Regions from separate parts of the Nocardiopsis synnemataformans genome, predicted to be linked through region 1. Evidence: riboswitches for the same ligand, from Rfam matches in the RefSeq annotation. Region 1 holds a riboswitch; the other holds the start of a gene.
The links. A riboswitch is a leader RNA that binds a small molecule or an ion and turns the genes downstream of it on or off. The one in region 1 is predicted to bind S-adenosylmethionine.

Region 2: another riboswitch for S-adenosylmethionine. It lies ahead of thrC (threonine synthase); the one in region 1 lies ahead of ACSIH6_RS01780 (aminotransferase class V-fold PLP-dependent enzyme).

The regions. Positions count from the first base shown of each region.
Region 1 covers NZ_CBDRFA010000002.1:162,146-165,350, forward strand. Annotated here, with positions in the region: gene ACSIH6_RS01775 (hypothetical protein) at 1-88, opposite strand, end outside; gene ACSIH6_RS01780 (aminotransferase class V-fold PLP-dependent enzyme) at 351-1,700, opposite strand; SAM riboswitch class IV at 1,762-1,876, opposite strand; gene ACSIH6_RS01785 (DUF3870 domain-containing protein) at 2,091-2,486, shown strand; gene ACSIH6_RS01790 (CaiB/BaiF CoA transferase family protein) at 2,483-3,205, shown strand, end outside.
Region 2 covers NZ_CBDRFA010000103.1:19,616-22,820, reverse strand. Annotated here, with positions in the region: gene ACSIH6_RS36090 (alpha,alpha-trehalose-phosphate synthase (UDP-forming)) at 1-991, opposite strand, end outside; SAM riboswitch class I at 1,275-1,416, shown strand; gene thrC (threonine synthase) at 1,430-2,689, shown strand; gene ACSIH6_RS36080 (ubiquitin-like small modifier protein 1) at 2,752-3,030, shown strand.

The sequences.
Region 1 (3,205 bases):
GCCGGGAGGGCGCCGGTGGCGGCTGCGGAACGGAGGTCGACGGAGCTCCGGCGGTCGGGGCGTCGATGCGATAGGGGTCGTCGGACACGGCTGCTCCCGGGGTTCGGTGGGTGGCTGGACACGGCCGGTGTACCGTCCGCCGTGTCGTCTCCGACGCTACAAAGGCGCGGCCCGCCGAAACATCCCGCTCACCCGCCGACCCCTGCTACAGCCAGCTGTAGCAGCGCCGACCCGAACCCCTCTGAACGGCCTCGACACGCGCTCCCGAACGCGCCCCCGCCGCCACGGCGAGCGCCCCGCGACCGCACCGCCGCCGGGGTCCGGCGGGTCGGCTCCTTCCGCGGCTCCCGTCAGAGCACCCGCGCGGGGGCGGGCACCGGGGCGAGGCGGCCGTCGCGGTCGGCGTACTCCCAGCGCGGTCCGCGGGCCACGAGTTCGGCGACCGCGCCGACGAGGCGGTCCACGTGCTCCCGCGTGGTGCCCACCCCCAGGCTCGCCCGCACCGCCTGGGCGTGGCCCCGGGGCAGCAGGTGCCGGGTGAGCGGGTGGGCGCAGAACAGGCCGTCGCGCACCCCGATCCCGTACTCGGCGGACAGGGAGGCGGCCAGCAGGTCGGCGGGCAGGCCGTCCACGGTGAACGACACGATGCCCACCCGCGGGTGCTCCCCGCCCCAGAGGGTCAGCTCGGTGACGCCGTCGATCTCGGCCAGCCCCGCGCGCAGCCGCTCCAGCAGCGCCGACTCGCGGACGTGCAGGAGTTCCTGGGTGTCGGGGGCGAGGGCGTCGCAGGCGGCGGCCAGCGCCACGGCGCCCAGCACGTTGGGGCTGCCCGCCTCGTGCCGCGCGGGCAGGTCGTTCCACACCACGTCGTGCTCGGTGACCAGCCGCGTGGCCCCGCCGCCGGACAGGTAGGGCGTGGCCTCGCGCAGCCAGTCGGCGCGACCGGCCAGCACCCCGGAGCCGAAGGGGGCGTAGAGCTTGTGGGCGGACAGGGCGACGTAGTCGGCGCCGGTCGCCTCCAGGCTGAAGGGCAGGTGCGGCACGTACTGGGCGGCGTCCACGACCACGCGCGCGTCCTCGGCGTGGGCGGCCTCCACCAGTTCCTCCACCGGCCAGATCTCGCCGGTGACGTTGGAGGCGGCGGTCACGCACAGCAGGCGCGGGCCCTCGGGGGCCCCGCGCAGCGCGGAGCGTGCGGCCTCCACCGCGTCCTCCGGGGAGGCGGGCAGCGGCAGGCGCACCACCCGACCGGCCCGGGCGGCGGGGTGCTCCCAGGGCAGCAGGCTGGCGTGGTGCTCGGACTCGAACACGACCACCGTGCAGCCCTCGGGCACCGAACGGGCCAGCAGGTTGAGGGCGTCGGTGGTGCCGCGCACGAACACCACGGCGTCGGCGGGCTGTGAGCGCACGCCCACGAAGCGGGCGACGCTGCGGCGGGCGCGCTCGTAGGCGTCGGTGCTGACCTGGGAGTGGTGGCCCGCGCCGCGGTGCACGCTGGCGTAGTAGGGCAGCGCCGCGGACAGGGCCTCGGCCACCGGGGTCAGACACGGGGCGCTGGCCGCGTAGTCGAAGTTGGCGTACTCGACGCGTTCGCCGGTGACCAGGGGGACGCCCTCGTCGGAGGTGACGACGGTGCACGCGCCGGGGTCGGCCGGGGGCGCGGTGCGACGGACGGCGTGGACGGAAACGGCAGTGGTCATGAAGGCACCTCTCCTACGGGTCGTGGGACCCGCGGAGATGTCACTCCGGCAACGCCTCAGGGGTCCGCGCTTGTCCGACACGGTCGTGTCGGGACCTGGTCCTCACCCGGGGCACCCCACCGCGGTAGGAGGGTTGCCGACCAGCTAGCCGGGGCTTGACGCTGGTACTCGTGACCTGCGAGGCAGATTAACACAGCCGTCCGGCGCGCGGCAGGGGAACGGGGTGTGGCCCGGACCACCGCCCCGCTTGACAGCGGTGCGCGCGGTGGGGACATACTTGTGCCTGCCTGCCCTCACGCCGCGGGTGTCCGGTTTCCCCCGGCCGCCCTCCAGGCGCGAGACTCCAGAGCATCGGAGTTTTCGCGTGCCCGTGAGCGAGAGGTGTCCACCTTGTACGGCGACGACCGTATCCAGCAGGTCCTGCGCAATCCCAGGGTCGTCCTGGTGTCCGGCTACGCCCGTCTCCCCGACTCGGTGGCGAGCCACTCCCAGTACCAGCGGCTCGGCGTCGTGCTGGCCGTGGACACCGCCGACGGGCGCGTCGTCGCCGCGGACACCACCCTGCTCACCGAGCTGGCCAGGGACTTCTTCCGCGCCCTGGTCGAGGGGGCGTCGGTGACCGAGGACGTCGCCGAGCTGGTGCGGCGGGTACAGACCCGCTACGCGGGCCAGTCCGGCGCCGCGCTGACCACCGCCCTCCGCCGCTGCCTGGAGACCTACGGCCAGCTGCGGGAGGGCGACCAGTTGCCCGGAGCCCCCGAGGACGGGGAGGAGGCGCTGTCGTGACCGACGACCTTTCCGGAAACGGGGCACGCACCGAAGCCGGAACCGGAGCCAGGGCCGAAACCGGGGCCGGGCCCCGGTCTGGGACCGAGGCCGGGCCCGAGACCGGAGCCGGAGCCGCGACCGGAGCCGGAGCCGCGACCGGAAGCGGGCACCGGACCGCGCCGCTGCCGCTGGCGGGCGTACGCGTCGCCGACCTGTCCCGCGTGCTGGCGGGCCCCTACGCCACCATGCTGCTCGCCGACATGGGCGCCGAGGTGGTCAAGGTGGAACAGCCCGGACGCGGCGACGACACCCGCTCCTGGGGTCCGCCCTGGGCCGGGGAGGCCGGGACCGAGGGGCACGGTGAGGCCGCCTACTTCCTGTCGGTGAACCGCAACAAGCGCAGCCTGGCCGTGGACCTGAAGGACCCTGAGGGCCTGGCCGCGGTACAGGAGCTGTGCGCGGCCTCCGACGTGGTCATCCAGAACTTCCGGCCCGGGGTGATCGACCGACTCGGGCTCGGCTACGAGTCGGTCAGCGCCCGCAACCCGGCCGTCGTGTACTGCTCGGTGAGCGGTTTCGGGCCCGAGCACGAGCCCGCGACGCGCCCCGGCTTCGACATCGTGGTGCAGGCCGAGAGCGGGCTCATGGCCACCACCGGGCCCGCCGGAGGACCGGCCAGCAAGGTGGGCGTGGCCCTGACCGACGTGCTCACCGGGCTCAACGCCGCCGTGGGCGTT
Region 2 (3,205 bases), on a different contig from region 1:
CGCCCCGGCTCGGGTAGGCGAACGCCAGGTGGGTCACCCGCCCCCGCCACTCCGGACGGGCGGTCAGCAGCTCGCGGTAGGCCTCCAGGCCCCGCACGATGTTCTTGGACAGCTCCGTGCGGTCCACCCGCACGATCAGCCTCGTGTCGCCGACCGCGTCCTCCAGGGTGCTCCGGCGCGAGGCCACGGCCGGTTCGGCGGCGCTCTGGCGCAGCCCCTCCTCGTCGGCGCCCAGGGCGTGCACGCCCACCCCGACCAACCGGCCGCCGTGCTCCACGGTGCGCTGCCCGAAGTCGACCTTCGCGCGCAGGATCTCCTCGCAGCAGCGCAGGAAGGCGTCCGCCCAGCGCGGGCTGAGGAAGCCCAGCCGGTCCGCGCCCAGCATGCCCTCCAGCAGCTCGCGCGCGACCTGCCCGGGCAGCATCCGGAAGTACTCCGGGGGAGCCCACGGGGTGTGCGAGAAGTGCGCGACGCGCAGGTCGGGGCGGCGCGCGCGCAGGATCCGCGGCACCAGCGCCAGGTGGTAGTCCTGCACGGCCACGCGGGCGCCCTCGGCGGCACCGGCCACCAGGGCCTCGGCGAACGCGTTGTTGTAGGCGGTGTAGTCCTCCCACGTCCGCCGGAACCGCGAGCCGAAGGACGGCTTGTTGGGGGTGTCGTACAGCATGTGTTGCACGAACCACAGGGTCGAGTTGGCCACCCCGGTGTAGGCGCCGTCGAAGACCTGCTGGGGGATGTCCAGCATGTGGACCCGCATGCCGTCCAGGTCGTGGGCCTGGTCCAGCCGGGCCTGCGGCGCCTCCGCCGCGGCCCGCCGGTCGGCGTCCGACAGGGCGGCGCACACCCAGATGCTGTCGATCTCGGTGGCGACCGAGATCATTCCCGACACCAGTCCGCCCCCGCCGCGCCGATGCTCCAGCGAGCCGTCGTCGGCGGTCGAGAAGGACACGGGTCCCCTGTTGGAGGCGATGAGGATCTGTGCCTTGTCCACGTGGTCGTCCTCTCGGAGAAAAAGCGATCGGGGTGGGGCGGTGGTGAAGAGGGGGTTCCCCCTATGTCTCGCCTGTCGACAGCCGCCCCAAACCCCGCGCGGGTCAGCGGGGGTGCGCGTCACACGCGCGCCGCGCGGTGTGCTCGCCTCCAGGGCCCGGACCAGCTCCGTCTCACCATGTGAGCCGTTTCGTGTTACCCGGATCACCAGGCGTGGAAAACCGGCCGACACCTCCGTTACAGTTGCGGTGCGGATCCGACAGGACCCGCACAGAACTTCATATTGCTCATCCAGAGGGGTGGAGGGACCGGCCCTGCGAAGCCCCGGCAACCATTCCAGCATGTGACACCCGCGAACCCGCGGGACGGCTGGGACAGGTGCCAACTCCGGCCTGGGGACAAGGTGTCCGCCAGGAAAGATGAGGGGAGACGCCTCGCCATGGCGATTACCGCCACCGAACCCACCACCGCCCGCTCCTTCGGCCCCGGTACCGCGCTCTCCTGTCGCGAGTGCGGTGAGCGCTACGAGCTCACCCCCCGGTTCGCCTGCGAGTTCTGCTTCGGCCCCCTTGAGGTCGCCTACGACTTCGGGACCGTCACCCGCGCCGACATCGAGAGCGGCCCCAAGAGCATCTGGCGCTACCGCTCCCTCCTGCCCGTCCCGGCCAACGTCGCCGAGCTGCCCAACATGGCACCCGGCCTGACCCCGCTGGTGCGGGCCGACCGCCTCGCGGCCGAGCTGGGCCTGGACTCCCTCCACGTCAAGGACGACTCCGGCAACCCCACGCACTCCTTCAAGGACCGCGTGGTCGCCATCGCCGTCGAGGCCGCCCGCACCTTCGGGTTCACCACCCTGTCCTGCTCCTCCACCGGCAACCTGGCCGGCGCCGTCGGCGCCGCCGCCGCGCGCGCCGGGTTCGAGTCCTGCGTGTTCATCCCCGCCGGGCTGGAGGAGGCCAAGGTCGTCATGGCCTCCGTCTACGGCGGCAAGGTCGTGGCCATCGACGGCAACTACGACGACGTCAACCGCTTCTGCTCCGAGCTCATCGGCGACCCGGTGGGCGAGGGCTGGGGCTTCGTCAACGTCAACCTGCGCCCCTACTACGGCGAGGGCTCCAAGACGCTGGCCTACGAGATCGCCGAGCAGCTCGGCTGGCGCCTGCCCGAGCAGATCGTCATCCCGATCGCGTCCGGCTCCCAGCTCACCAAGATCGACAAGGGCTTCCAGGAACTGGTCAAGCTCGGCCTGGTCGAGGACCGCCCGTACCGGATCTTCGGCGCCCAGGCCACGGGCTGCTCCCCGGTCGCGCAGGCCTGGGACAAGGGCATCGACGTCATCCAGCCGGTCAAGCCCGACACCATCGCCAAGTCGCTGGCCATCGGGAACCCGGCCGACGGGCCGTACGTGCTGGACATCGCCAAGCGCACGGGCGGATCGGTGGAGCACGTGGGCGACGACGAGATCGTCGACTCCATCAAGCTCCTCGCCCGCACCGAGGGCGTCTTCGCCGAGACCGCGGGCGGCGTCACCACCGGCGTGCTGCGCAAGCTCGTCCGCGAGGGCAGGCTCGACCCGAAGGCCGAGACCGTCGTGCTCAACACCGGTGACGGGCTCAAGACCCTGAACGCCGTCGACGCCGGGGTGAGCGCCACGATCAGGCCGTCGCTGAGCGCCTTCACCGACGCCGGTCTGGCCTAGACACGCCCCTCGGGCCCCGTCCGCCCGACCACCCGTCATCTCCCACGAGAAGGAAGTCCGCCATGAGCGCCAGCGTCCGCGTGCCCACCATCCTGCGCACCTACACCAACGACGCCTCCGAGGTCTCCGCCCAGGGCGCCACCCTGGCCGAGGTCCTCGACGACCTGGAGGCCAACTACCCCGGCATCCGCGCCCGCATCCTGGACGACGGCGGCAAGGTGCGCCGCTTCGTCAACGTCTACATCGGCGACGAGGACGTGCGCTTCGAGAAGGGCCTCCAGACCGAGGTCGCCGACGGTGCCCAGGTCTCCATCATCCCGGCGGTCGCCGGGGGCTGCTGAGCCCCACCGCGAGGGGCGGCCGCGGCGCGACAGGGCGCCGGGGCCGCCCCTTCGTCGTCCGCCGACAACCCGTGCGCCCAGGGGCGGTGATGGCGTGGCGCCGCCCGGCCGGGGCGCGCCGAACCGCCGCGTCGCTGCTCGTAGGCTGGAAGGGATTCCGGTCGAACGAGGGTGG